Regions from separate parts of the Acerihabitans sp. genome, predicted to be linked through region 2. Evidence: predicted binding sites of a transcription regulator. Region 2 holds the regulator's gene; each other region holds the start of a gene.

What was found. Region 2 encodes sigma-54, which starts transcription at its own class of promoters, with help from an activator protein. Its sites were predicted from a motif close to GTTGGCACANNTTTCGCTNT; they were not measured.
Positions count from the first base shown of each region.
Region 1: the regulator sigma-54 is predicted to act here: its motif matches at 7,166-7,185, upstream of glnK (P-II family nitrogen regulator).
Region 3: the regulator sigma-54 is predicted to act here: its motif matches at 1,975-1,994, upstream of VGC33_RS19380 (amino acid ABC transporter substrate-binding protein).

Region 1 covers NZ_DASWOM010000138.1:5,440-15,527, reverse strand. Annotated here, with positions in the region: gene VGC33_RS23200 (ComEA family DNA-binding protein) at 1-211, shown strand, start outside; gene VGC33_RS22340 (Arc family DNA-binding protein) at 381-716, shown strand; gene queC (7-cyano-7-deazaguanine synthase QueC) at 922-1,620, opposite strand; gene VGC33_RS22330 (PLP-dependent cysteine synthase family protein) at 1,693-2,733, opposite strand; gene VGC33_RS22325 (Lrp/AsnC family transcriptional regulator) at 2,849-3,304, shown strand; gene VGC33_RS22320 (SmdA family multidrug ABC transporter permease/ATP-binding protein) at 3,356-5,125, shown strand; gene VGC33_RS22315 (SmdB family multidrug efflux ABC transporter permease/ATP-binding protein) at 5,118-6,899, shown strand; gene glnK (P-II family nitrogen regulator) at 7,237-7,575, shown strand; gene amtB (ammonium transporter AmtB) at 7,615-8,901, shown strand; gene tesB (acyl-CoA thioesterase II) at 9,024-9,887, opposite strand.
Region 2 covers NZ_DASWOM010000134.1:8,744-18,831, reverse strand. Annotated here, with positions in the region: gene rapZ (RNase adapter RapZ) at 1-504, opposite strand, end outside; gene ptsN (PTS IIA-like nitrogen regulatory protein PtsN) at 615-1,094, opposite strand; gene hpf (ribosome hibernation promoting factor) at 1,200-1,487, opposite strand; gene rpoN (RNA polymerase factor sigma-54) at 1,511-2,944, opposite strand; gene lptB (LPS export ABC transporter ATP-binding protein) at 2,992-3,717, opposite strand; gene lptA (lipopolysaccharide ABC transporter substrate-binding protein LptA) at 3,731-4,303, opposite strand; gene lptC (LPS export ABC transporter periplasmic protein LptC) at 4,281-4,850, opposite strand; gene kdsC (3-deoxy-manno-octulosonate-8-phosphatase KdsC) at 4,847-5,410, opposite strand; gene kdsD (arabinose-5-phosphate isomerase KdsD) at 5,425-6,411, opposite strand; gene VGC33_RS21765 (calcium/sodium antiporter) at 6,446-7,411, opposite strand; gene mlaF (phospholipid ABC transporter ATP-binding protein MlaF) at 7,664-8,473, shown strand; gene mlaE (lipid asymmetry maintenance ABC transporter permease subunit MlaE) at 8,481-9,266, shown strand; gene mlaD (outer membrane lipid asymmetry maintenance protein MlaD) at 9,271-9,876, shown strand; gene mlaC (phospholipid-binding protein MlaC) at 9,891-10,088, shown strand, end outside.
Region 3 covers NZ_DASWOM010000114.1:70,313-80,400, reverse strand. Annotated here, with positions in the region: gene VGC33_RS19395 (regulatory protein RecX) at 1-157, opposite strand, end outside; gene recA (recombinase RecA) at 209-1,279, opposite strand; gene pncC (nicotinamide-nucleotide amidase) at 1,389-1,877, opposite strand; gene VGC33_RS19380 (amino acid ABC transporter substrate-binding protein) at 2,164-2,934, shown strand; gene VGC33_RS19375 (amino acid ABC transporter permease) at 2,964-3,623, shown strand; gene VGC33_RS19370 (hypothetical protein) at 3,702-4,712, opposite strand; gene VGC33_RS19365 (hypothetical protein) at 5,459-6,781, opposite strand; gene VGC33_RS19360 (zinc ribbon domain-containing protein YjdM) at 7,433-7,774, opposite strand; gene VGC33_RS19355 (alpha/beta hydrolase) at 8,031-8,789, opposite strand; gene VGC33_RS19350 (MarR family winged helix-turn-helix transcriptional regulator) at 8,973-9,425, shown strand; gene mutS (DNA mismatch repair protein MutS) at 9,708-10,088, shown strand, end outside.

The DNA.
Region 1 (10,088 bases), on a different contig from region 2:
TGACTTCGCCGACGATAAAATCAATATCAATACCGCCTCGGCGGAAGATATGGTGAGCGCCCTGAAAGGCATCGGGCCTAAGAAAGCGCAGGCCATTATCGACTACCGTGAGGCAAAGGGGCCTTTTACCCAAGTCGATCAACTGACGGAAGTAAAAGGTATCGGGCCTTCTACCCTGTCCCATATCAAGGAGTTAATCGTCCTTGAATAAGCACGGATGTAAAAAGTGATATGACGGCCGGGTTTCAACGCCAGGGAAAACAGTCCCGGCGTGGAATCCCGGTCCCTGGCGGCAACCGAATATTAAATTTTTGTGACAGTGTGGACATCAGGCCATATCTTTCCTAAGTTAGTGACACTTCTATCAATAGGAAAGCACTATGAGTGAGACAGCTAATTTAACGATTAAATTACCTCTCGAGCTAAAGGAAAGATTAAAGTCCTTGGCCGCGAGTAAAAGCGTTTCCATGAGTGCGGAAATCAGCGAAAGGCTGGAGCGCAGCCTGGACGGCGCGGATGAGATTCAGGCTGAAGACGAGCTTGAGGCAAAGGAAAAGGTGCAGGCAAAAAAATCTGCGCAGAAACAGCATGTCGCCGCCGATGTCGATAACCAACATACCTTGGAAATCACCGAACAGCCTTTTACTTCCGGTGAAGTCAAAAAACTGCGCGCGCTGCTCAATACCAACACTAAAAAAAAATCAAAGAAAAAGTAAGCGGACGCAATTTGACTGAGTCGTCTTTTTAACCGCGGTCTTAGCAAAAAGCACTTAGGATCTGAGGGTTACAAACGCCCTCTGATTCCAAACAGCATTTGGTGAATCGGCCTGTCCGCTTAATGGCCTTCCTTCACACCTTCACACCTTCACGCCATGTCGCCACAAAACATAACCACGCTTCCCATGACCGGGCGGCGCATGATTATGCCAGCGACGTTTTGGCTTTCATCGCCGCCATTACCTTCTCCCTATGCTGCCGGTAGTCCGCCAGTCCCTTGGCGCGCAGATGGCATGCCGCACAGGTTCCGCAGCCATCTCCCTTGATGCCGTTATAGCAGGTCAGGGTTTCGTTACGCACCAGATCCAATTGCCGGTAATAATCAGCCAGCGCCCAGGTTTCGGCTTTATTAAGCCACATCAGCGGGGTGGCAAAACGGATATCGCGGGCCATGCCCAGGATTACGGCCTGGTTCAGCGCTTTGACGAATTCATCGCGGCAGTCGGGGTAACCGGAGAAATCCGTTTCGCAAACACCGGTAATCACCGTGCCCGCGCCCACCTGATAAGCATAAATGGCCGCAAGCGTAAGGAACAGAATGTTGCGGCCCGGCACAAAGGTGCTGGGCAAGGCGTCACCGGCGGCGCCGTCAAAAGCGGGCACCGGGATATTATCCCGCGTCAGGCTGCTGGCCGCCAAGTCATTCAGCAATCCGGCGTTGATGATTTTGTGCGCGCGGGCGCCCAGCTTGAGCGCCAGGGCCCGGGCTATGTCGATTTCAGCCCGGTGCCGCTGGCCATAATCAAAGGTGACGCAGTGCACGTCGTCATACTGCGTTAACGCCTGTATCAGGCAGGTGGTTGAATCCTGCCCGCCGCTAAAAACCACCACCGCTTGTGTCATTTCATTATCCAACTTAAGAAGCCACGGACTCTATGGTAACGCCTCCGTGGCTATTTGGCATCTTTCGCGCGTTTAAAGGGTCGCCAACGCGTTTTGCCAGGGACGCAGATCGCCGATATGTTCGCGCACCCACGCCTTCTGATAATAAGTGTCATGGTAGCGTTCCCCGCCGTCGCACAATAGCGTGACGATGGCGCCCCGGCGCCCCTCATCCCGCATACGGGTAGCCAACCGCAGCGCACCCCACATATTGGTGCCGGTGGACGCCCCCACGCGGCGGCCGAGGATGGGCTCAAGCCAGTAGAGCGTGGCGATACTGGCGGCGTCGGGTACCTTGATCATTTCGTCAACCACATCGGCGATAAACGAGGGCTCCACGCGCGGCCGGCCGATGCCTTCTATTCGGCTGGCTACGCTTGCGGTGAGCGCCGCGTCCCGGTGATGAAAATAATCCGTAAAGACTGAATTCTCCGGATCGACCACCACCAGCCGGGTATCATGGCCCTGGTAACGGATATAGCGCCCAAGCGTGGCCGACGTGCCCCCGGTTCCGGCGCTCATGACGATATAATCGGGTTCGGCAAAGGGTTCCCGCGTCATCTGGCGGAAAATGCTTTCCGCAATATTATTGTTGCCGCGCCAGTCGGTGGCGCGTTCCGCGTAGGTAAACTGATCCATATAATGGCCGTTCAACGTTTGGGCCAGGGCTTTCGCTTCGTCATAGATCATGGCGCTGTGCTCGACAAAATGGCAGCGGCCGCCATAAAAGGCAATTTGCTCTATTTTACGTTTTGCCGTGCATTCCGGCATGACGGCGATAAACGGCAGGCCGAGCAGCCGGGCAAAATAGGCTTCCGAAACCGCCGTGCTGCCGGAGGATGCCTCGATTATAGTGGTGCCCTGCTTGATCCAGCCATTGCACAGGCCATACAAAAACAGCGAGCGGGCCAGGCGATGCTTGAGGCTGCCCGAGGGATGGGTGCTTTCATCTTTTAAATAGAAAAAAATACCGGGGAACGCCGGCCGCTGAAACCGGATCAAGTGCGTATCGGCGGAGCGTTGGAAATCCGATTGAATCTCGCTGATGGCCTGTTTCACCCATGGCGCGGTCATAATGATTATCCTTAATAATGTGAAGCCATAGCATAACGAGGATCAAGTGAAAAAAAATTGCCATTTTCCCTCGACTAGCGTCTTATAAGAGAAATATTTTCTCCAAAAACGGCTTATGTTAGATAAAACAGACCGCGCTTTGCTCTCATTGCTACAACAAGACTGCACGCTTTCGCTCCAGGCGCTGGCGGATGCGGTTAACCTGACGTCGACTCCCTGCTGGAAGCGGCTTAAGCGTTTGGAGGCGGCGGGTATCGTGCGCGGCAAGGTGGCGCTGCTGGATAATGAAAAATTGGGATTGGCATTAACCGCCTTTGTGTTGATTAAAACCCAACAGCATAATAGTGACTGGTATCAGACGTTTGTGGCGCAGGTCAAAGGGATGCCGGAAGTGCTGGCGTTTTATCGCATGGCCGGCGAGTATGATTACCTGATGCAGGTGGTGGTGAGCGATATGAAAAGCTACGACAATTTTTATAAGCGTCTGGTGAACGGCGTACCCGGCCTTATCGACGTGACCTCCAGTTTCGCGATGGAACAAATCAAAAATACCACCGTATTGCCGTTATAATTGATCTTTCCCCGCGGCGGGTTTCCTCTAATAAGTCTGGAATATTACTGCGTGAGATTATTTGCACAATTAAGTTGGTATTTTCGCCGCGAATGGCGGGGCTATCTGGGTTCGGTGTTACTTTTGATCGTCATCGCCATACTGCAACTTATCCCACCCAAACTGGTCGGGGTGATTGTCGACGGCGTGACGGAACACCGGGCCTCCACGCGCATGATCATGATGTGGCTTGGGGCCATGGCGCTTACCGCCGTACTGGTATACCTGCTGCGCTACGTTTGGCGTGTGCTGTTGTTTGGCGCCTCGTATAAGCTGGCGGTAGAGTTGCGCGCGCGTTTTTATCATTTGCTCAGCCGCCAGCAGCCGGGATTCTACCTGCGCCACCGCACCGGCGATCTGATGGCGCGCGCCACCAACGATGTGGACCGCGTGGTATTCGCCGCCGGGGAAGGGGTGTTGACCCTGGTGGACTCGCTGGTAATGGGCCTGTCGGTGCTGGTGGTGATGAGCGTGCAAATCAGTTGGCAACTGACCATGCTGTCGCTGCTGCCGATGCCGGTCATGGCCCTGATGATCAAACATAACGGCGATGAGCTGCACCGGCGGTTTAAAACCGCCCAGGCGGCGTTTTCCTCGCTCAACAACCAAACACAGGAAAGCCTGACCGGCATCCGCATGATCAAGGCGTTTGGTCTGGAGGAATACCAGTCGGACCGCTTTGTACAGGTGGCGGCCGACGCAGGCGCGAAAAATATGCGGGTGGCGCGCATCGACGCGCGTTTCGACCCGACCATTTACCTGACCGTCGGCTTTTCCAATTTGCTTGCCATCGGCGGCGGCAGTTGGATGGTGATGAACAACCAGCTGACGCTTGGACAGTTAACCAGCTTTATCATGTATCTGGGCCTGATGATCTGGCCGATGCTGGCGTTAGCCTGGATGTTTAATATTGTCGAGCGGGGCAGCGCCGCCTATAGCCGCATCCGCCAAACCCTGGACGAAGCCCCGCAGGTGATGGACGGCAAGGGCAGTCTTCCCGCCGGGCGCGGCGTGCTTGAGGTTGACGTCGAGAGTTTCAGCTATCCGCGCACGCCTCAGCCGACGCTTGAGCATATCCGTTTGCGGCTGGCGCCGGGAAAGGTGCTGGGGATCTGCGGGCCGACCGGCGCCGGTAAAAGCACCTTGCTGTCGCTGCTGCAGCGCCATTTCGACGTCACCCAAGGCGAAATACGTTTCCACGGCATGAGCCTGGCCGACGTGTCCCTTGATCAGTGGCACGGCCGCCTGGCGGTGGTCAGCCAGACGCCGTTTCTGTTTTCCGATACCGTGGCGCGCAATATCGCCCTCGGCCGGCCCGACGCCACCCGTGAACATATCGAGCGGGCGGCAACGCTTGCCTGCGTGCATGAGGATATCCTGCGGCTGCCGCAGGGCTATGAAACCGAGGTGGGCGAACGGGGCGTGATGTTGTCCGGGGGGCAAAAACAGCGTCTGTCCATCGCCCGCGCCCTGTTGCTGGACGCGGAAATCCTGATTTTCGACGATGCGCTGTCCGCGGTGGACGGGCGAACCGAACATACCATTTTGCGCAATCTCAGGCAGTGGGGCGAGGGACGCACCCTGATTATCACCGCCCACCGGCTGTCGGCGCTGAGCGCGGCCGATGAAATCGTGGTGCTGCGCCACGGCACCCTTGCCCAGCGGGGCGGGCATCAGCAGTTGTTGCAGGACGAGGGGTGGTATCGCGATATGTTCCGTTACCAGCAACTGGAGGCGGCGCTCAGCGCCGATCCGGACGGACAGGAGGCGGCCGATGCGTAAATGGCAGACCCTGTGGCCAACCCTGAAACGACTGCTGGCCTATAGCCGGCCTCACCGCAAGCCATTGACGCTGGCGGTGATTATGCTGTGGCTGGCGGCCGGCGCGGAAGTCGCCGGTCCGGTGCTCATCAGCTTTTTTATCGATCGCGTCGTGCCGATGAAAATCTTTCCGCCGCTGCTGGTGACCGGACTGGCGCTGGGATATATCGCCTTGCAAATGGTGTCCGCCTCCCTGCGCTATTACCAGGCGCTGCTGTTCAACCAAACGGCGCTCGACGTGGTGCAGCAACTGCGCACCGAGGTGATGGACGCCGCGCTGCGCCAGCCATTGAGCACCTTTGATACCCAGCCGGTAGGCCAGCTTATCTCGCGTGTGACCAACGACACCGAGGTGGTGAAGGATCTCTACGTCACGGTGATGGCGACGGTGCTGCGCTGCATCGCGCTGGTGGGCGCGATGCTTATCGCGATGTTTATGCTGGACTGGCGCATGGCCGCCATTTCGATGGTGATTTTCCCGGTGGTGGCGATAGTGATGATGATATACCAGCACTTCAGTACGCCTATCGTGCGTCGCCTGCGCGCCTACCTGGCGGATATCAACAACGGCTTTAATGAAGCGATAAGCGGCATGAGCGTCATCCAGCAGTTCCGCCAGCAGGGGCGTTTTGGTCAACGGCTGGCGGATGCCAGCCACGCCCATTACCTGGCGCGCATGCAAACCCTGCGCCTGGAGGGCTTTTTACTGCGCCCACTGCTTAGCCTGCTGTCGGCGCTGGTATTGTGCGGTTTGCTGATGCTGTTCGGCTTCAGTCCGGAGGGCAGCGTCGGGGTCGGGGTACTGTATGCCTTTATCAATTATCTCGGCCGGCTGAATGAACCGTTGATTGAGCTCACCACCCAGCAATCCATGCTGCAGCAGGCGGTGGTGGCGGGCGAACGCATCTTCGAACTGATGGATGGCGACCGGCAGCGGTACGGCGACGACGACCGGCCGTTGAAAAGCGGACGTATCGATATTCGCGATCTCAGCTTTTCCTATCGCGCCGGCACGCCGGTAATACGGCATATTTCGCTCACGGTGCCGTCGCGGCGCTTTATCGCGCTGGTGGGGCATACCGGCAGCGGTAAAAGCACGCTGGCCAATTTAATCATGGGCTATTATCCCCTCAGCCAGGGCGGATTACTGCTCGATGGCCGGCCAATCGCCAGCCTGACGCATCGGGTGCTCAGACAAGGGGTCGCCATCGTCCAGCAGGATCCGGTGGTCATGGCGGACACGGTATTCCTCAATATTACCCTGGGGCGCGATATCTCCGAATCCAGAGCGTGGCGCGCCCTGGAGCAGGTGCAGCTGGCGGCGCTGGTCAGGGCCATGCCGGGCGGCATCCATGCCGAGCTTGGCGAACAGGGCAATACCCTTTCCGTCGGGCAAAAACAGCTGTTGGCCATGGCACGGGTCCTGGTGCTGACGCCGGAAATCCTGATCCTCGACGAAGCCACGGCCAATATCGATTCCGGCACCGAGCAGGCGATTTCGCTCGCGCTGGCGGCCATCCGCCAGCAGACGACCCTGGTGGTTATCGCGCACCGATTGTCGACCATCGTCGAGGCTGATGAAATACTGGTACTCCACCGGGGCGAAGCGGTGGAACGGGGATCGCACGAAGGGTTGTTAAAACAACAGGGCCGCTATTTCCAGATGTACCAACTCCAGCAGGCCGGCAAGGCGCTTGCCGCCGATGTGATGGTCGCCGGCGCGCGCCACGGCTGACGATACCCGGCGCGGCGGCCAACGTCGGCTCAGGGGTGTTCACCCTGGTCTGCGCCGTTGCCGGTAAGCGGTTAACCGCAACGCGCACCGGGATTGAGCATCCCGATAGCGATATGTCCCCCCTCTGCACCGTTATCTGGCGGCGCGCACCGTCATGGTGCGCGCCGCCGGTGTTTTTCTGCGCGCCGCCGGCGCCCGTATGACGCGCTGGGCGGCGTTTGCTGTATTGGCGGGCGACGAACGGTAAATTTCTATTTCAAAACATTTGTGGCACATGCTTTGCTTTACTCAGGCGTAGCGATTGCAAGTTCGGATCCAAATTCTTGAGGGGGAACATATGAAGCTGGTAACCGTGGTGATTAAACCATTTAAATTAGAAGATGTGCGTGAAGCACTTTCTGCTGTGGGCATCCAAGGGCTGACGGTCACCGAGGTCAAAGGCTTTGGACGGCAAAAGGGCCATGCCGAACTGTATCGCGGGGCTGAATACAGCGTGAATTTCCTGCCCAAGGTAAAAATTGATATCGCCATTGCCGACGATCAGCTTGATGAAGTTATCGATGTCATCAGTAAAGCGGCGTATACCGGTAAAATCGGCGACGGAAAGATTTTTGTTGCTGAGTTACAACGGGTTATCCGGATTCGTACCGGTGAAACCGACGAAGCAGCACTTTAACGACACCAGCGCGAATTTTGTGGATAGGGATGGATGAAAATGAAGAAACTTGTCTCATTGACCGGCCTGGGCGCAGTGGCACTGTTGCCGACATGGGCCATGGCCGCAACGCCTGTTGCTGACAAGGCCGACAACGCTTTTATGATGATAAGCACCGCATTGGTGCTGTTTATGACCTTACCGGGGATTGCGCTGTTTTACGGCGGCCTGCTGCGCGCCAAAAACGTGCTGTCCATGTTGACCCAGGTTGCGGTCACCTTTGCCATGGTGTGCGTGCTGTGGCTGATTTACGGCTATTCCCTGGCCTTTAGCGAGGGTAACCCCTTCTTCGGCGGCTTCGGCTGGACCATGCTGAAGAATATTGAGCTGACCGCGCTGACGGGCACATTCTATCAACTGATCCACGTCGCGTTTCAATGCTCGTTTGCCTGTATCACAGTCGGACTTATCGTCGGCGCGCTGGCGGAACGTATCCGTTTCTCCGCGGTTTTGATTTTTGTGGTGATATGGCTGACGTTCTCCTATCTGCCGATGGCGCATATGGTGTGGGCGGGCGGTTATCTGGCGGCGCAGGGCGCTCTGGACTTCGCCGGCGGTACTGTGGTGCATATCAACGCGGCCAGCGCCGGTTTGGTTGGCGCCTATATGCTGGGTAAACGTTCAGGCTTCGGCAAGGAAGCGTTTAAACCGCATAACCTGCCGATGGTCTTTACCGGTACCGCGATCCTGTATGTGGGCTGGTTTGGCTTTAACGCCGGTTCCGCCAGCGCCGCTAATGAAATCGCGGCACTGGCTTTCCTCAACACCGTCATGGCTACCGCCGGCGCTATCCTGTCGTGGGTGTTCGTCGAGTGGATGCTGCGCGGCAAACCCTCTTTACTGGGTGCCTGTTCAGGTTGTATCGCCGGTCTGGTCGCCATCACTCCCGCCGCCGGTACCGTCGGCGTCGGTGGCGCGTTGGTGATTGGCCTGGTGGGCGGCGTGGCCGGACTGTGGGGTGTGGTTGCCCTGAAGAAATGGCTGCGGGTGGACGATGTGTGCGACGTATTCGGCGTGCATGGCGTATGCGGTATCGTAGGCTGTCTGCTGACCGGCGTCTTCACTTCCGCCTCACTCGGCGGCGTGGGTTACGCACAGGGCGTTACCATGGGGCATCAGCTCTGGGTTCAGCTGTTCAGCGTGATCGTTTGTCTGGTCTGGTCCGGCGTCGTGGCCTTTATCGGCTTCAAGGTCGCCGATATGGTGGTGGGTCTGCGTGTCTCCGAAGAACAGGAACGCGAAGGCCTGGATGTCAACAGCCATGGCGAAAATGCTTATAACGAATAATTATCCCGCCGCCGGGACACGATAAGCCGGCACCAAGGAAAACAGACAGGGGCGATTGATCGCCCCTGTCTGCATTTACGATTTACGCACCACGCCGCGTTTCGCCGGGCCCGCCGCCGAAGTCACGCGGCGTGGTGGCGCATGACCCCTTCCTGCGCCGTCGAGGCGACCAGCACACCGTCGCGGCGGAAAATCTGCCCGCGCACAAAACCTCTTGCTCCGGACGCGGAGGGGCTTTCAATGGCGTATAGCAGCCAATCGTCGAAGCGGAAAGACCGATGGAACCACATGGAATGATCGATGGTGGCGATTTGCATGCCTGGCTCGAAAAATCCCACGCCATGCGGCTGGAGCGCCGTCGGCAGGAAGTTGAAATCGGAGGCGTAGGCCAGCAGGAACTGATGGCATTCCCTGTCGTCGGGCAGACGGCCGGCGGCCCGCAGCCAAACATGGCGCACCGGTTTTTCCACGGCGCCTTTGAAGGGATTATGGAAAACGACCGGGCGCATTTCAATGGGTTTCTCACCGATAAGTTTGCGCCGCAGCGGCTCGGGTAGCTGGCCTGCCAGCGTCAGCGCGATTTCCCGCTCCGAGGGCAACCCCTCGGGGCCCGGCACCTCGGGCATGGCGCTTTGGTGTTCAAACCCCGCCTCTTGCGCCTGAAACGACGAGGTAAGATAGAATATCGGCTGGCCCCGCTGGATGGCGCTGACATGGCGGGCGCTGAAACTGTTGCCGTCGCGCAGCACGGACACGTGGTAATCAATGGGCTGGCCGACATCGCCGGGACGTAAAAAATAGCTGTGAAAGGAATGGACGTGCCGCGCGCGCGGCACCGTTTGCCGCGCGGCATATAATGCCTGGGCCACCACCTGGCCGCCGAAAACCCGGGTCAGGCCCAAATCCTCGCTTTGACCGCGAAAGAGACCTTCTTCCCTCGTTTCGAGTTTTATCAGGTTTAGCAGAAGATCAAGTTTGCGGGTCATATATACGCTCCTGTAGCAAAGGGTTCGCCGGCTACTATGCCGGAAATGACGACCTGCTTGCAAAGAGCATAAGCGCAAATGCGGCTTGCGCGAATGCAACCGACAGGAAAATATCAGGATCCTGTGCCATGATTAAATTCTTAGGTGGTTCAGCCACCACGACTTCACCGTCACTCAGTACCGGTGAAATGATGAGCTAAT
Region 2 (10,088 bases):
GCCGAAGGACTCGAACACCATGGTCAGTTCGCGCTCGCGCTTGCCCAGCAGCCGGGTGCGCAGCATTTCCGCCAGTTCATGCACCGACATCTCCGAGGTGTCGATAATTAAATCCGCGCGGGAGCGCAGCGGTTCCAGCAGTTCGTTCTCTTCGTCAATGGCGCTTTCCAGCGACAGGTTTTTGCTGGATAACGGATGCAGGCGCCGGGTATCGCTGTAACGCCGTATCAGGGTGCTGCGTTCCGCGTCAAGGAACAACAGCTGCGGCGAAAAGCTTTGCGGCAGGTTGTTCATGGCGTGCTCGAAGATCTCGGGCGTCTCGGGCATGTTGCGCACATCGATGCTCACCGCGGCTGAGATATTCCGGTCGGCCAGCGTATTGGCCAACTGCGGCAGCAGCACCACCGGCAGGTTATCGACGCAATAAAACCCCATATCTTCCAGCGCGCGCAGCGCAACTGATTTCCCTGAACCGGATCGACCGCTGACAATCATCAGCACCATGACGACTCCCCTCTGGTATTTTTATTGACCCATTGGCGACGCTTTCAGCTATACGCCAATTCAACCCCGCTGGTCGGTACAGCGCCGGGCAGGCAATCCGACCCGGCGCGTTAAGACCCGGCTTCCGTTTCCGTCATTATGGCATAGAGTTCTTCATCGCTTTGCGCGGCGCGCAGGCGACGGCAGACCGTTTTATCGGCCAGGCGCTTGGCCACCAGGGCCAGGGTATGCAGATGGGTTTTACACTGCTCGGCCGGCACCAATAAGGCAAACAGCAAATCCACCGGTTGATTGTCAATGGCGTCAAAGGCAATCGGCTGCTCAAGGCGGATAAATACCCCGACCGCGCGCAGCGTGTCTTCTTCCAGCTTGCCGTGCGGAATGGCGATACCGTTGCCGATACCGGTACTGCCCATGCGTTCACGGGTCAAGACGGCCTCGAACACCAGCTGCGGCGCCAGGTTGAGCTGCTTGGCCGCCAGCTCGCTGATAATTTCCAGCGCGCGCTTTTTGCTCTGGCAGTGGATGGAGCCGCGGGTGCACTCAAGGCTCAACACCGTGTTTATTTGCAAAGCTGTATCGTTAGTCATTTCATTTCACTTAAGGCGCGGTTTCACCTTTAAGACTCATCGGCCCGTTATCGTACGGATAACGAGCCGATGTGAGGTTAGGTAGCGATGTAGGCTACAGTGAATTCAGTACTGTTTCAGTTTTTCTTTGTGCTTGTTCAACTGGCGCGTCAGCTTGTCGATCAGCAAATCGACGGCGGCATACATATCGTCCGCCTCTGACGTCGCGTGCAGCTCACCGCCGTTGACATGGATCGTCGCTTCGGCAATCTGCTGGACTTTTTCGATCTTCAGAACAATATATACCTGATTGATCCGGTCGAAGTACTGTTCCAGCTTGGAAAATTTCGTGGTAACGAAATCGCGCAAAGCATCGGTGATTTCAACGCGCTGTCCGGTAATATTCAGCTGCATAGTGTCTTCCTTCTCTGTAGAGGTCAAACCATTTGCTTACGCTGGTTTGACGGCGGGATGGACAAAGACTCTCGGTATTTTGCCACGGTTCGCCGCGCCACCATAATGCCCTGATCGGAAAGCAGGGTGGTCAGCTTGCTATCGCTGAGCGGCTTTGCCGGGTTTTCCGCGGCGATTAATTTTCTCACCAGCGCGCGTATGGCCGTGGAAGACGCTTCGCCTCCCCCCTCGGTATTGACGTGGCTGGAGAAAAAATATTTCAGTTCAAAAATGCCGCGCGGGCTGTGCAGATATTTTTGTGTCGTTACGCGGGAAATCGTCGATTCATGCATCTCCACGGCCTGGGCGATATCCGCCAGCACCATGGGCCGCATATACTCCTCGCCCTGGTCAAAAAAGGCCTTCTGCTGTTCAACGATGCAGCGGGTCACCTTTAGCAGGGTGTCATTACGGCTTTCAAGGCTTTTGATCAACCAGCGCGCCTCCTGCAAGTGGCTGCGGATAAACTGTCCGTCCGAGTCATTGCGGGTGGTATTGCCGAGCGCCGCGTATTGCTGGTTGATTTTAAGATTGGGAATGCTGTCGGTATTCAGTTCCACCGTCCAGCGGTTATGCACTTTGCGCACCAGGACGTCTGGGATCACATATTGCGATTCGGTGGTATTGATCGATTGACCGGGCCTCGGATCGAGCGATTGAATCAGCGCCATGGCGGATTTCAGCACCTCTTCCTTCAGCCGGGTAGAGCGCAGCAGGCTACGGAAATCATGGCTGGCCAGCAGATCGAGATAGTCGCTGACGATAAGCCGGGCTTCGTTAATGTAGGGGAAGTCCCTGGACAGCTGCGACAGCTGGATCAGCAGGCAATCCCGCAGGTCGCGCGCCGCCACGCCCACCGGATCGAAGCGCTGTACGCGTTTGAGCACCGCTTCCACTTCATCCATGGTAACGCTGTCGTCGCCGATGCATTCCAGGATATCCTCCAGCGGCACCGTCAGGTAACCGGTTTCATCCACCGCGTCGACAATGGAGGTGGCTATGGCGGTATCGGTATCGGAAAACGGCGTCAGCTCCACCTGCCACATCAGGTAATCCTGCAGGGTCTGGATGGTTTCACCCTGGTAAATCGGCAGTTCTTCATCGCGGTAGTCGGTGCCGGTGCCCGAAGGGGTGCCGGCCGAATACATTTCGTCCCAGGTGGCGTCCAGCGGCAGTTCTTCCGGCATGTCCTTCTGTTCCATCGCCTCGCGGGTGTCAAGGGATTCGCTGTCGGGCAGGTCGTGTGAATCTATTTCTTCATGGACATCGGTTTGCTCAAGTAAGGGATTGCTTTCCAGCGCGGTCTGGATTTCCTGCTGAAGTTCAAGCGTAGACAATTGCAGCAGGCGGATTGCCTGCTGTAACTGCGGAGTCATGGCTAGCTGCTGACTAAACCTGAGTTGCAAACCTTGCTTCATATAATGCGTCAATTAACCTCTTGGGGCTTTCACTTCAGGACACCTTATCAGAGGCGGAACTCTTCGCCCAGATAAACACGCTTCACCTGCTCGTCCTGCAGGATTTCGGCGGGTGTGCCATGGGCGATGAGTTTCCCCTGGCTTACGATATAAGCGCGTTCGCAGACGTCCAATGTTTCGCGCACATTATGATCGGTAATCAGCACGCCGAGTCCGCTATCGCGCAAATGCTCGATAATTTTCTTGATATCGATAACGGAAATCGGGTCCACGCCGGCGAAAGGCTCATCGAGCAAAATAAATTTAGGGTTCGCCGCCAGGGCGCGGGCAATTTCGACTCGCCTGCGCTCGCCGCCGGATAAGGATTGGCCAAGATTATCGCGCAGATGGGCGATATGGAATTCTTCCATCAGGGCGTTGGCGCGGTCTTCGCGCTGCGCGGCGGTCAGATCGTTTCTGATCTGCAATACCGCCATCAGGTTGTCGAACACGCTCAGGCGGCGGAATATGGACGCCTCCTGCGGCAGGTAGCCGATGCCGCGCCGGGCGCGGGTGTGCAGCGGCAGCAGGCTGATATCGTCGTCGTCAATGATAATACGCCCGGCGTCGCGCTGGATAATGCCGACCACCATGTAAAAGGTGGTGGTCTTGCCGGCTCCGTTCGGCCCCAGCAACCCGACGATTTCCCCCGAGCTGACCTTAAGGCTGACGTCTTCCACCACATGGCGGCCCTTATAAGCTTTAGCCAGGTTTTCTGCGATTAATGTTGCCATGGGTTCAATACTCTTATTTAGTGCCGGATTTGGGCGCCGCGGTCGCTTTAGGCGCCGCGCCGGCCGGGGTTTTATCCTGCAGCTGTGACGGCACCAGTACGGTGGTGACCCGTTTACCCTTATCGCTAAAGGCTTCCATCTGCTGTTTTTTCACCAGGTAGGTAATGCGGTCGCCCTTGACGTTGCTGTCGAGCTGTTCAAGATACGCATCGCCGGTCAGCACCACAAAATCGTTGGCCAGCTCATAGCGGACCTTTTGCGCATGGCCCTTCACCGGCTTGCCGTTGTCCTGCATCTGGAAAAACGTCACCGGATTGCCGTAGCCCTCGACCACTTCCTTGCCCTGTTCGCCGTTCGGGCGGGTGATAACGACCTTATCCGCACGGATGTCGATGGACCCTTGCTTAACCACCACCGTTCCGGTCAGGGTGACGACATTGGTCTGCATATCGACCGCCTGCTGCTCGGAATCAATATTGATCGGCTGGTCGGTATCGCCGGTCATCGCCAGGGCGTTGGCGCTTGCCAGCAGCAACGCGCCGGCCGCAAAAACGGTATAGATTTTATTTTGGGTTTTGGATTTCATAAGAGGTCTTAACCTTTTCAATCAGCTCGGCAGTTTTGTTCCGCAGATTTCCGCGCATTTTCATGCCTTTAGAATTAAATCCGATGCCATATAGCGTCACCTCGTCGTCGGAGGAAACATCCTGCGTAACAAGATTCACCACAGCGTTATCGGTTCGGATGCGCTGCAGCTGCGAGGTTTCGGTCAGACTATCAACCTGGACATGGCCGTATAAATAAAGCATTTTATCATTGGTCAGCTTGGCCCGATCGGACCGGACTGTCCAGGTGGCGACTTTATTTTCATCGTACATCGTCGCCACCGGCTGGGTAAACCAGGTAATCTGCTCGACGGCGAAGTGCTCGACGTGCTCGGAGATCAGCCGATAGTTCATGGCGCCCACCGGATTGTATACCAGGGTAATGGTATGCTCGCTCTGGTAGGTGGGTTCGCCGGCATCGGGCGCCACCGCGCTCTGTCCGCCGTCTTTATCGGTCAGATTCAGGCCGATTAACACCAAGGCCACCAAGACCAGCAGTATGGTGACCCACCATTTTGTTTTACTCATACCGACTGCCCTTTGGCATCATCAAGCTTCCCTTGCGCCAGCAGAATTAAATCGCAGATTTCACGTACCGCGCCGCGACCGCCGGCAATATGCGTCACATAATCGGCCTTGGGCAGCAGCAGGGGATGCGCGTCGGCCACCGCGACGCTGAGTCCGACCCGCGCCATCACCGGCCAATCGATAAGATCATCGCCGATATACGCGACCTGGTCCGCTGTTAAAGATAGTTTAACCAATAGATCCTCAAAGGCCAAAAGCTTATCCGACCGGCCCTGGTAGAGATGGGTAATCCCCAGGGTGCGCGCGCGATCCTCCACCAGTTTGGCGGACCGGCCGGTAATAATAGCGACCTCGATGCCCGATGTCAGTAAGCATCGGATGCCGTAGCCGTCGCGCACGTTAAACGCCTTGAGCTCCTCGCCCTGATTGCCCTGGTAGACAAGACCGTCCGACAGGACGCCGTCCACGTCGCACACCAGCAGCCGGATGTCCCGGGCGCACTGCAGTATCCGCTGATCGACCGGGCCGTAGCAGGTCGCAATAAGGGTGGTGTCTTGCATGGCGGGTTTCCTTGTTAAATAACGCCGGCTCGCAGCATATCATGCATATGCACCACGCCCATCAGCCGGTTCTGGTCGGCCACCAGCACCGAGGTGATGTGGCGCGACTGCATCAGGTTCAGGGCATCGACCGCCAGGGTATTGGGCGTCACCCGAATGCCGCCGGCGGTCATCAGGTCGGCGATGCGCGCCTGGTTTAAATCCACGCCCATATCGAACACCCGGCGTAAATCGCCGTCGGTAAAAATGCCCTCGATATTCAGCTTATCGTCGCAGATAACCGTCATGCCGAGGTTTTTGCGCGTGATTTCCAGCAACGCGTCGCGCAAAGAGGCGTTCCTGGGCGTCACGGGCAATTCGTCGCCGCTGTGCATGATATCGGTCACCCGCAGCAATAGCTTACGCCCCAGCGCGCCGCCGGGGTGGGAAAGGGCGAAGTCTTCCGGGGTAAAGCCGCGCGCCTGCAGCAGCGCCACCGCCAGCGCGTCGCCCATCACCAGGGCGGCGGTGGTGCTGGTGGTGGGGGCCAGGCCCAAGGGGCAGGCTTCCAGGGGCACGTGGACGCAGATATGGATATCCGCCGCTTTGCCCATGGCGCTGGCCGGATTGCCGGTCATGCAGATAAGCGGGATGCGCAGGCGCTTGAGCACCGGGATGAGCGCCAGGATTTCATTGGATTCACCGGAGTTGGACAAGGCGATGACGATATCCTGGGCCGATACCATGCCCAAATCGCCGTGGCTGGCCTCGCCGGGATGCACAAAAAAGGACGGCGTGCCGGTGCTGGCGAACGTCGCCGCCATCTTGCGGCAGATATGGCCGGATTTGCCCATGCCCATCACCACGACTTTGCCGCCGCAATAAAATATTTTTTCGCACGCGCGGCGGAAATCATCGTTGATATATTGATCAAGCTGCGCCAAACCTTCCCGCTCGGCGGCGAGCACCTGTTTACCTGCGGCCGGAAAATCAAAATCCGGCGCTAACGACAAATGTGACATAACGTTATCCTGATGCGCCCGCTGTGTTCGCGGGCTAAGTAAACAACACCGTAACATAGGCGGCAAAACCACATAATAACAGAGCGCCCATGATAGAGTTGATCCTGCGGCGCTTTCCCAGGCAAAAGGCGGCTAATAAACTGCTTGCCGCCAGCATAACCCAATAATCGCGCGTAAACGCCAGTGCATTGATTCGTCCGGGCGAGAGCAGGGCGGGCACGGCCAGCACCAGCAGGCTATTAATAATGTTCGATCCGATGAGATTGCCCAGGGCAATATCATTTTCCCCCTTCAGGGCACCGGCGATAACGGTCGCCAGCTCGGGCAGGCTGGTGCCCAGGGCCACCACCGTCAGGCCGATAACCAAATCGCTGACCCCGAGATGGCGGGCCACCACGCCGGCGTTGTCAATGACCATATGCGCCGATATGGGCATGATGATAAAGGCCAGCGCCAGCCACAGCACCGCCACGGTAGTACCGCTGCCCTGAGTGTCCTGCGGCAGCTCCGCCAGCTGCTCGCGGGTCAGGCTGTCGTTGCCGGCGCCCTGCGCCCGCCGGGTGAGGGCGATGACGGCGGCAATATACCCTATCGCCGCCAGCAGCAGTATCATACCATCCAGGCGCCCCAGGACGCGATCCGCCAGCGCCAGTCCGCATAACGCCGTGGCGAGCAGCAGCAGCGGCAGCTCGCGCCGCACGATATCCGAATGGAACACCATGGGCCGGATAACCGCCGCGCCGCCGACAACCAGTAAAATATTGATAACATTGGAACCGATGATATTTCCCACGGTCATATCGAGCTGATGATTCAGCGCGGCGGTCACCGCAATCAGCAGTTCGGGCAAGGATGTGCCCAATGCGACAAGGGTGCAGCCTATCAGCCAGGGCGCCATCCCCAGAGACCTGCCGATCACGGCAGCACTGTAAACCAATCTATCCGCGCCATAAACCAGTAGAATAAGGCCAATAACCAATAATGACGTGGCAAAAAACATGTGAAGTCCTTGATGTTGTAGAATCCCGGGCTGCTGTCACTGCTGCCGTTTCCCGCGCGCAAGGTTGGGGACGCCGGCAATCCGGCCCGCGTGTTAATTTTGACTGTCCGCGGGCCAAAAGTAAAACATCGTATACTCACCTTAGATTATCGTTGCCAGGGTAATTTTATGTAAAAGTTCGATGAATCGGTCCTATTGCTTTAATATCTAGGGCAATAGGTTTTGAATGGGCACGACATGGGCAGTAATTACATGAACCAGACGGAACATTTGGTCGACATTCGCGGGTTGAGTTTTCGCCGCGGCAGCCGGCCGATATTCGACAACATCACCCTGCAGGTTCCCAGGGGGAAGATCACCGCTATCATGGGGCCGTCGGGTATCGGTAAAACCACCCTGTTACGCCTGATTGGCGGCCAGTTGCCGCCCGATGGCGGCGAAATTTGGTTTGACGGCGACAACATCCCCGCCTTGTCGCGCCGCCGGTTGTACGAGGTGCGTAAAAAAATCAGCATGCTGTTCCAGTCCGGCGCCCTGTTTACCGATATCAACGTATTTGAAAACGTGGCGTTTCCCCTGCGCCAGCACACCCGGCTGCCGGAGGCGGTGCTGCGCACCACCGTAATGATGAAACTCGAGGCGGTGGGGCTGCGCGGGGCGGCGTCGCTGATGCCCTCCGAGCTCTCGGGCGGCATGGCCAGGCGCGCCGCGCTGGCCCGCGCCATCGCGCTCGACCCGGAACTGATTATGTTCGACGAACCCTTTGTCGGACAGGATCCCATTACCATGGGCGTGCTGGTCAAGCTTATCGATGAATTGAATCACGCGCTGGGCGTCACCTGTATCGTGGTCTCCCATGACGTGCCGGAGGTATTGAGCATCGCCGATTACGCATACATCGTGGCCGAGCAGCATGTTATCGCGGAAGGTACGCCGGACGCGCTGCGCGCCAATCAGGATCCCAGAGTGCGGCAGTTCCTGGACGGCATCGCCGATGGTCCGGTGCCGTTCAACTTCCCCGCCAGAGATTATAAAACGCAGCTTTTAGGTTCAGGGAGTTGACCGTGCCATGCTAATACAGCAAGCAATAGCGTCTTTTGGACGCCGGGGCATCAGCGTCTGCCACACCTTCGGGCGGTCGGGCGTGATGTTATTCAACGCGCTGGTGGGCAAACCCGCCTTCCGGCAGCAGTGGCCATTGTTGATAAAGCAGCTTTACAGCGTCGGGGTACAATCCTTAATCATTATCATGGTGTCGGGGCTGTTTATCGGCATGGTGCTGGGTCTGCAAGGGTATATCATCCTGACCACCTACAGCGCCGAGGCCAGCCTGGGCATGATGGTGGCCCTGTCGTTGCTGCGCGAGCTGGGCCCGGTGGTGACCGCGCTGCTGTTCGCCGGGCGCGCCGGGTCGGCGCTGACCGCGGAAATCGGGCTGATGAAGGCCACCGAGCAATTGTCCAGCCTGGAAATGATGGCGGTCGACCCGCTGCGGCGCATCGTGGCGCCCCGGTTTTGGGCCGGCGTCATCAGCATGCCGCTGCTGACCGCCATTTTTGTCGCGGTGGGCATTTGGGGCGGCGGCATCGTGGGGGTGGACTGGAAGGGGATCGACAGCGGTTATTTCTGGTCCGCCATGCAAGGCGCGGTGGATTGGCATCAGGATTTGGTGAATTGCCTGATCAAAAGCGTGGTTTTCGCCATTACGGTGACCTGGATTGCGCTGTTTAACGGTTATGATGCGATCCCGACATCGGAGGGCATCAGCCGCGCGACCACCAGAACGGTGGTCCATGCGTCCCTGGCGGTGTTGGGACTGGATTTTGTGCTGACAGCACTGATGTTTGGGAAGTGAGTTAATGCAAACGAAAAAGAGTGAAATCTGGGTCGGCGTTTTTATGATCATCGCCCTGTGCGCCGTGATTTTCCTGTGCCTGAAAGTGGCGGATATCCGCTCGATGGGCAGTGTGTCAACCTACCGTATTTCGGCTACCTTCGATAATATCGGCGGCCTGAAGGTTCGCTCGCCGGTGAAAGTGGGCGGCGTGGTGGTGGGCCGGGTGGCGGAGATTGCCCTCGACCCCAAGACCTACGCGCCCAAGGTATCGATGGACATCGAGGATACCTACAACCATATACCCGATACCAGTTCCCTGGCGATCCGCACCTCGGGGCTATTGGGCGAGCAATTCCTGGCGCTGAACATCGGGTTTGAAGACCCGGATATGGGAACGTCTATCCTTAAGGACGGAGGCACTATACAGGACACCAAATCGGCCCTGGTGCTCGAAGACCTGATAGGCCAGTTCCTGTATAAGAGCGGCGACAAGCCGGTTGCGGCCGGCGGCGATGGCGCCGCCGATCCGGCGCCGGTTCCCGCAGACAGCGCGCCCGCCGCGACCGGCGGCGCGGTCCACGCACCCGCATCCGTAGACGGCAACGCCCCCGCCGCTCCGGCACAATAAAAGGATAATAATATATGTTTACACGTTTTTTATTGCTGGCCCTGCTGGCGATCGCGCCGCTGGCCCAGGCCGTCGACCAGACCAATCCCTACGCGCTGATGAATGCGGCGGCGGATAAAACCTTTACCCGGCTGAAGAACGAACAAAGCCAGATCCGCAGTAATCCCAACGTGCTGCGCGATGTGGTCAGGGAAGAATTGCTGCCCTATGTG
Region 3 (10,088 bases), on a different contig from region 2:
CTTCGGTGATATCAGGCGCGTCCGGCGCGTCCACTGCCGGCCTTGCTTTAAAACGCCGCCTGGCGGCCGGCTGTGCCGCCAGTTTGCGGCGCAGCTCCGCTTCACTGTGATCGCGCAACGTGAGCAAACGTAAAGCGCGATCGAGCAGCGTGCTCATAAGCTACCGACCGTGGCGGCGCATGATACCCGCCCCCAAGCCGTGGAAGCGTTATGCTTCTTCACTGCTCTCATGGGCGGCGCTTTCATCAACTTCATCGCTTGGGCCGGCAAAACTGGTGGTTTCCGGGCTGTTCAACAGCATATCGCGCAGTCTTTTATCCAGATCCGCCGCAATTTCCGGGCGTTCCTTCAGGAACACACAGGCATTGGCCTTACCCTGGCCGATTTTTTCACCGTTATAGCTATACCAGGCACCGGCTTTTTCGATGAGCTTATGTTTAACGCCCAGATCCACCAGTTCGCCGCGGATATTGATGCCCTCGCCATACAGGATTTGGAATTCAGCCTGCTTGAAGGGCGCGGCGACTTTATTCTTCACCACTTTGACGCGCGTTTCGCTGCCCACCACCACTTCGCCTTCCTTGACGGAGCCGATGCGGCGGATATCCAGACGTACCGAGGCATAGAATTTCAGCGCGTTGCCACCGGTGGTGGTTTCCGGGTTACCGAACATGACGCCAATCTTCATACGGATCTGGTTGATAAAGATGAGCAGGGTATTGGCGTTCTTAAGGTTACCCGCCAGTTTACGCATGGCCTGGCTCATCATACGTGCCGCCAGTCCCATGTGCGAATCGCCGATTTCCCCTTCGATTTCAGCTTTCGGGGTCAGCGCCGCCACGGAGTCGACGATGATAACGTCAACCGCGCCGGAACGCGTCAATGCATCGCAGATTTCCAGGGCTTGTTCGCCGGTGTCGGGCTGCGAACACAGCAGGTTGTCGATATCCACGCCAAGTTTTTTTGCGTAGATGGGATCAAGGGCATGCTCGGCATCGATAAACGCGCAGGTTTTGCCTTGACGCTGCGCGGACGCGATCACCTGCAGGGTCAGGGTGGTTTTACCCGACGACTCCGGCCCGTAAATTTCAACGATGCGTCCCATGGGCAAACCGCCGGCGCCCAGTGCAATATCAAGGGAAAGAGAACCTGTGGAGATTGTTTCAACATCCATTGAACGATCTTCACCCAGGCGCATGATAGAGCCTTTGCCAAACTGTTTTTCAATCTGGCTTAATGCCGCTGCCAACGCCTTTTGTTTATTCTCATCAATAGCCATTTCAACTCCTATCAAGCAGGGAGCGACATCGCTACCCTCTTTTCGCCAAACATCTATGCCGATACTGATGCCAATTATACTGTACAATCATACAGTATCAAGCACATTTTCAGAGAAATGTGTCTAATACGGTTTTTAGGGCGAAATGCACCGCCTGGCGCCGCACGTCATCCCGATCCCCGTCAAAATGCATCAGCTGCGAGAATGCCGCGCGCTGCCGGCCGGCAAAGCCGAACCAGACCGTGCCGACCGGTTTTTCCAGCGTCCCGCCGTCCGGCCCCGCGATACCGCTAATGGAGACGGCGTAATCCGCCGCCGCCGCCGCCAGCGCGCCGCGGGCCATTTCCAGCACCACCGGATCGCTGACCGCGCCATGCTGTTCCAGGGTACTGGGCTTGACACCCAGCATCTCGGATTTGGCCAGGTTGCCGTAGGTGACAAATCCGCGCTCGAACCAGCCCGAACTGCCGGCGACGTCGGTAAGGGACTTGGCCACCCAGCCGCCGGTGCAAGACTCGGCGCAGGTGATAAATCCGCCGGTCCGGGCGAGCGCCGCGCCGATACGGGTGCTAAGCATTAAAAGATCGCTGTCGTTCATGATACTCCCATCCTGTTAACAAGGCTGTCAAACGGGAAAACGTCCACCGCCGGGGCTATCGTCTCATTCCAGTATAACCCGAACCGGCCGGGTTACAGAGGCCACATTTTTCGCTTGTAACCACTGTATTGATGCACTAAAGTTCTTATTAAACTATCTGTTATAATTTTAAGTACTTTCTAATTACTTAATAACATTTATTGGAAAATCCAAAGTGGATTAGCATTCCGACATCTTCAGGTCTGCGCGCCGTGCGCCCCTTAACTTTGTCACTTCAGGAATAACGATGAAAAAAATGACTTTAGCACTTTTAGCCGGCTCCCTGCTTATCACCGCGGTACAGGCACAGGCGGAAGACGGCCTCGCGGCAATTAAAGCCGCCGGCACCATTACCTTTGGCACCGAAGGCACCTATGCGCCTTATACCTACCATGACGGCAGCGATAAGCTGGTGGGATTTGACGTGGATCTCGGCCGGGCCGTCGCCGCCAAGCTCGGCGTCAAGGCGAAATTTATCGAAGGGCGATGGGACGGCCTGATTGCCGGCCTGGACGCCAAACGTTATGACGCGGTGATCAACCAGGTGGGCATTACCCCGGAACGCCAGGCGAAATATGATTTTTCCCAGCCCTATATCGATTCAAAAGTGGTGCTGATCGTGCGTGACGACAATACCACCATCAAGAGTTTCGATGACCTGAAAGGGCAAAAGGCCGCCCAAAGCCTGACCAGTAATTATTCCCAGGTGGCGACCAAGTACGGTGCCGATCTGGTGCCTACCGATGGTTTTAACCAGTCATTGGACCTGGTGCTGAGCCGCCGGGCGGCCGCGACGCTAAATGACAATTTATCCTTCCTTGATTTCAAAAAACATAAACCGGACGCGCCGCTGAAAATCGTCGCCACCCAGGACGCCAACGCCCCTTCCGGCATTCTGATCCGCAAGAATCAACCCGACCTGGTGAAAGCATTGAATACCGCGCTGGATGAAGTGAAAGCGGATGGCACCTATAAGACCATCGCCGTTCGTTACTTCGGTCAGGACATCTCTAAATAATTTATTTTACGGAACAGGAGCTCTAGCGGATGCCGCCCTGGCTACAACTGATGTTGGACTCCTTCTGGCGGTTGTTCGCCGCCGGAGTGATGTTTACCCTGCCGCTGGCGATCCTCTCCTTTATCGGCGGGCTGGCGGTGGGTTTTGTGGTGGCGCTGATCCGTCTGTACGGTCCGCAGCCGCTTAAAGGGATTGCCGATTTTTATGTCTGGGTGATTCGCGGCACCCCGCTGTTGGTGCAGCTGTTCCTGATATTTTATGGGTTGCCCAGCGCGGGTATTACGCTTGATGCGTTTCCAGCCGCGCTGATAGGCTTTATCTTGAGCGTCGGGGCCTATAGCTCGGAAATTATCCGCGGAGCGATCCTGTCGGTGCCTAAGGTGCAGTGGGAAGCCGCTTATGCCATCGGCATGAGCAGCAACCAGGCCATGCGCCGGGTTATTTTACCGCAATCGGTATTTGTCTCGCTGCCGCCTCTGGCCAATTCATTTATTTCACTCATCAAGGACACTTCGCTGGCGGCGGTAATAACCGTACCGGAAATGTTCCTGGCGGCGCAGCGTATCGTATCCGTAACCTATGAACCCCTGATACTGTATATCGAGGCAGCGTTTATCTACCTGATGTTCAGTACTGTGCTCAGCAAATTGCAATTCCGGCTGGAAATTTATTTCCGGCGCTACGAATAATCATTGGTGACGCCTTGACCGGCGTCATCCTCTTTTGAATTAAAGCCTGGCGACACCAAGCCTGCCGGCAGGCATTTTTTAGATATCCTCCATGATAAAATTGGAAAAACGATATTCCGGCAGCGAAGCTTCCTCGATATGTCCGATTCTGATGGGCAGTTCGCTATTGGAATCGCACAGTGATTTTATGTAACGCCAATATACCTTTTCCGCTTCAATATGATCAACCATGGGATCCAGCGCCTCCTCGGTGATGCTGATGGTCATTTTTTTATTATGGGAGATATTATCAGTATTATCCGAGTTTTCATGAGTGTCATCCGCGGCGTTTGAGACTTCATTGCTTTCGAGCATTTCAGCCATCTTTTTTATCATCGCCATATTGTCATTCGCAGCCTGTGGAGAGTAATAAAATAACCCATCGTTGAAAATCGCTTCCATGGCTTCATAAAAAGTAAAATCAATCTCGCCCTGGATATATCTGATCTTATTGTTCACCACCACCCCGGGATACTTCCTGTTCAGGAGATTATCCTTTTCATAGCCATAGCTAGCCATCACCTGTCTGTTACTCACCACCACCGGCACGTTTTTGATGGTATGGATATCGCCGCTGATACTATAATGTTCTTTATCATTTATTTTATAACCATTGGCGGTATAGTCGGCTTCAATATCAAAACGCCTTGTTGGAACGCGTTTACGATTTAAATAGGCGGTAAAATCCTCACCGGGTTTAATGTCCTGGTGTTGATAGGCGCGATGGATCGAGATCACTTTTTGGATGCCAATCCAGTCAAATACCGATTCCGCCTGTGAGGGTTTCCTGAGTTCATCAATATATGCCATGACATCGATGTCGAGATAGACACCTAGCATTGTCGCCCAGGGTTCAATGGCCAGGAATATATGCGCTAAGGTGGTGTCTTCCTCGATAATAACAGGATGGCGAAAATATTTTAACAAAAAAAGCGGATCGTCCTCCTCCAGGCACGTTTGCAGGGACAACAATGGGATAGCCGTCAAAGCATCATAGTCTGAACGAAATCGCAAAATTGCATCTTTACAAAAAATTAATGATCCGTCCATTCACACCCCGGTAATTTGTTAATAAAATAGCCACGGCTGATGATTATTTATTGGTGATTAATCAATAATATTTATAGGTTGTAATATAATTACCGCTTGCATGTCAAATGCCTATTTTGCCAATTGGGCATCACATTTGATGCGAAAAACGATGCGTTTTTGAGTCCTTTTTCCCCGTCACGGTAACTTTGTAGCGCCTAATATAGGCTAAAATTAAATCCCAATCACCTTTCAAGCGCTTATTTTACCCGGCGACACAGACCCGTGTGACAAAATGTTTACATGGAGGATAATACCTCCCGTTCTGCGTAACATATTATGACGTGTTGGTGAAGACCATAAAAACATGAACAACCCATCCCGCCTCATTTTTTCTCGGCTTTCCAGATAACCATAAACGGAGCATTCAAACTTTGCCATAAAAAAAATGATGAAAAAATTTAATCAAATGGCTAAACAATTAACTTAAATTAAATCATTCAATATCAATCTGTTACATCAGTGATTTTATGCCTTAATGCGGAATGTGGTTGCAGGCGTCGCCAGTTGCCTATTTCTTGACCATGCCGTCAGGCAATAAAACAGTAATCGGTTCAGTCCACTTCAGATTTTCCGCCATATTTCAGCTGGCGATACGCTTCCTTTCCTCAGAAAGAAAGCGCATATCCTCGACCAACCAGAGTAAGTTCGACTTTATCCGTGAATCAGCAAACAAGCGGCTCTGGTTAAATAAACATTAGCGTTTTTCATTGATGGCCCGGCGCAGGCGCCGCGTCTTGCTTCACATGCGCCCCGACAAAGGGCGGATAGCCCACCACCAATACCGCGGCGACCAGGTGATTTATCACCATCATTTGATCGAAATGGGATAAGCGCGTCGTGCCCAGTACCGAGGCCGCCGTCAGGGAAACACCTACCGCTGCGGTAAAGTTGGAGGTACGCATGGCGTTAGTGGTGAGAAATTGTTCCGCGGCCTGATCGGCGGTTGGCCAGTATCCGTTGCCGATACGCGGACGGCGTAACCCTATGCGCACCCCCTCCCGCCGCGCCGGCGGCTTTTCACGCCCGGAACGCGGCGCCTTGGTCCGGTTATGAGGCCGCAGGCCGTCATGCGACGTCGAGAACCAGTTCATCAGCGTCGGGCGTTGCAGCTCGTCAAAGGCCTCGGCAAGGGCATTAAAAGCGCTGCGCAGGAGGTCATGGATAATGTTCGGCTGGATAACCATGGCGGCGGCACCGGCGGCGGAAGCCCAGGCCGCCATATGTTTTCCAATCCGAGCGGCTTCATCAATGGCATAACCAGCGCCGGAATGCGGCGCGAATTCAGCCATGGCGACGCCAAGCGCCACTTGCGCCACACCGTAAAACAGGCTGCAGCTGACAAGTCCGCCCACGTTTATACCGCCATTATCGTGCAAAGGGAAAAACAGCTGAAGCAGATCCCGCATCAGGGTATAGGTGAGCGTCTGGACCCCAATAGATCCCATCAGCGTTCCGAAGATATAATCAGGTTTGTGGCTGGCCATCACCACCAGCGCGCCGGCGCTTATCATTCCCATGGAAATGCGGGAAGCGCGTGAGACGTTGGTCGCGGTGCCGTTCATTTCATCGCGTATCCCGCCGGCCAGATTCAGTCCCGGTCCCAGCAACATGGAAAAAACGCCCGCCATAAGGCGCGGCGGTAAGGACGCCGTCGCGCCCAGCAGGCGGAAATTATTTTCCAGGGCAAAGCCAACCATCTGCCGCAGCAGGGTGGAAAACGCCACGATAGTGCCGGTGCGTGTCGCCACGCTGATGACATTTGCGATGCGACGCGGCGCGCCGTCGGAGATAACGGTAAAATCATTGCGCATGACCGCGCCGATAAAATCAATCATCCGGCGGCCACGCTCATAAAATGTCCCGGCGGGGTTGTCACGCAGTTCCTGACGAAGATGCAGCGCCAACTGATGTTCCGGCGTGCCCGGGGAGGTGGAAAACGGAATTTCCGCGCCCTGCTCGAGCATATTATTCAGGGTGGCCAGCATCTTTTCCGTTTCGGGTAATTCCTTATCCCTGAGGGTCGCCAATAAATCGCCGACTGATCTATCCAGGCCACGGCACAAACTTTCCGTAATTGTTATCAATGATTTGACGGCGGCGTCTCGGTTGGTGGACGCTTGAGGTAAAAAGAGAGGTTCACCGATTACCCGAGATGAAGGGGTGTGGTCGGCCAATGCGTGCTCAGCCATGTCCGCATCAGCATCATCGACTACAGGTAAAGAAACATAGTTAGCTGAATTTATAGAATATATAGGAGGCATAAAATTTTATTCCGCATGTCTTTTCTGTTGAAAAAAATCCTTAAGTCGTGAATAAACGCGACTTCCAACCGGGGATGCGTATCATGGCGGGGGATTTAATGTTTGTCATTGAATAAGATATTATCAAGCGGAAAAAATATATTTACCTTGGTGGGAAAATATTAAGCCATAAATATAAACAAGTAACAAAATAGATGATTCACATTATAAATAGCCCAGTGTTAATTCATGGAAATTTTAGACGTTATTTCCAGGCCATTTTGTGTAAAGGTCAAACAGTATCCGCTTCTGGTCGCCCCGTCCCTGGCAAGTCGTTTTGCATGCCGCCAGCATCACGCGCCGCTGATGATGGTTCAGGGTATCCCAGGGCAACCATGCCGTTTCCATGCGCCGTCCATTCAGAATTACGTTTGCCCGTCAGCTTTTCTTCACAAATTCCGATTTCAGTTTCATCGGGCCGAAGCCGTCAATTTTGCAGTCAATATTATGATCCCCTGCCACCAGACGGATACTTTTCACTTTCGTGCCGATTTTCAGCGTCAAGGAACTGCCCTTCACCTTTAAATCCTTTATGACGGTAACCGCGTCGCCATCCGTCAGCAGGTTGCCGTTGGCATCCTTGACCATCAACTCCTCGCCTGGGGCGGCCGATACCTCAACTACCGACCATTCATGGCCGCATTCGGGGCAATTGAACTGCTCTGCGTTCTGCCAGGTAAAACCGGAACCACACTGGGGACAACTGGGTAATTGTGACACCTTGACTCCTTGATTTGATGGGAAACAACCCGGATCATAATATTATTCAGCCGCCGCAATAGCGTGACGAAAGCATGATTTTTCGGCCTCGATAGCTTAACCCTGGGATTTTACCCTTTTCACAGGGTCAAAGAACAGCGCGGGAGGGCAAAAGACATTCGGTATAGCGTTAGGCTACCCTTGTGGGAGTCCAAGCCATTTTCGCCGTTCCAGCCGGGAAAATGGCTTAGCGTTGCCGTTGCGTTACCGGACCGGGTTATTCCGACAGGCTTTGAGCGGCTTTCTCAATCAGCTCGGCGACCTGGCGCGGCTGCGAGGCGAAGACCGCATGGCTGGCCTTGACTTCGACAACCTGGCTTTGCGCGCGTTTGGCCATAAACCGTTCCAGATCCGGATTGATGGCCCGATCTTGGGTTGCGACCAGCGCCCAGCTTGGTTTGGTTTTCCAGGCCGGTTCCGATGCCTGCGTGTTAAAAATGGCGGCGGCGGGCATCACCTGGGAACGCGCCATAAAGCTGGCCTGTGTCGCGGGCAGGTCGGCGGCGAAATCGGCGTGATAAAGCTCGGGTTTCAGATAGAGGAAATGATCGGCGGTTTCAGCGATGCCTTTCGTGGCCGGAGGATTTTTAGCTGACAGACCGGCGAGGGTCTCACCTTTTTCCGGTTGTAACGCGGCAATGTAAACCAGGCCGGCGACCGAGGGATCCTGCCCGGCTTCGCTGATAATAAAGCCGCCATAGCTGTGTCCGACCAGCAGAGATTTTCCCTGTTGCTGCCCGAGGATGCGACGGGTTGCCGCGACGTCGTCGGCCAGAGAGGTCTGCGGTTCCTGGACAATGGCCACATGGTAACCCGCTTTATCGAGGATGCGGGTCACCTCTTGCCAGCCGGAACCGTCGGCAAACGCCCCATGCACCAAGACAATATTTTTAATCGGGCCCGCCATCGCGGCGCCCTGGACGGCGAATGCCAAGGCCAGCCCGGCGGCAATGCGTGTCAGTGTTTTCTGCAGCATAAATATTTCCTCGTTTCGAGTTAATGGACATATTACTTATCCTGATAATAATTATCTCGATAAATAATATGGCAATAACAATAGCAGTGCCCACTAGGATGTCAAGCTATTTGTTATCGCGATAGCTAATAATATATTAACGATGTTATGATGCTGTTCAGACCCTTGCTTAAGGAGCATGCCGTGGTACATCGTCCCCTTTTGGCGGAGCAGCTTTGCTATGCCATTTACTCTACCTCCATCGCCATCAAGCGGCTTTACAAACCGCTGCTGGACGCCATGGGCGTGACCTACCCGCAGTACCTGGTGCTGAATGTATTATGGGAGCAGGGCAAACAATCGATCGGCAGCATCGGCGACACGCTGGCGTTGGAAACCAGTACGTTGACGCCGCTGCTCAAGCGGCTGGAAACCGAGGGGTTTATCGAGCGCGTACGTAATCCCGAGGACGAACGGCAGGTCATGATTTCGATCACCGATAAAGGACAGCGGCTGGAGAATGAATCTTCGTGCCTGTCCGAGACGTTGTTTGGCAGCGCCGATATGGAGCTTGCCCAGCTACAGCGGCTCAATCGGGAAATCATCAGATTGCGGGATAATATCGTCGCCCGGCACGGTGAAAAAACGCCGTCCTGACGCACCCGCGCGCCCGGCGCATGGCCCGGCATCGCCGCCGTTTGGCGCGCGGTCCGACGCGCGCGCGCGCGTGGTTTTACGGCAAACGCCGCGTTTTTACCTGTGACAGCCGGTCACGCACTGAGCTAGTATAGCGGGTGCCCTACCCTGCATCACCGTCTATGCGCCGACCGGTTGCCGCACGCGGGACCGGGTGATTTTTAGCGAGACCTTGTGATGGCGAACGAGAACAATGAAAATCACAATTAAATTCCTATTCAATGGATCAAAAACACTAAGGCTATGACAAACACTGTAAATCTGGATTTCCATACCCCCATGATGCAGCAGTACCTGCGCCTGAAGGCGCAGCATCCGGACATCTTGCTGTTCTATCGGATGGGCGATTTCTACGAACTGTTCTTTGACGACGCCAAGCGCGCGTCGCAGTTGATGGATATCTCGCTGACCCGGCGCGGGCAGTCCGCCGGTGAGCCGATCCCCATGGCCGGAGTGCCTTATCATGCGGTGGAGACCTATCTGGCCAAGCTGGTTCAGTTGGGCGAGTCGGTGGCCATTTGCGAGCAAATAGGCGATCCGGCCACCACCAAAGGACCGGTGGAGCGGCGGGTGGTGCGTATCGTTACGCCGGGAACCCTGAGCGACGAAGCGCTGTTGAATGAG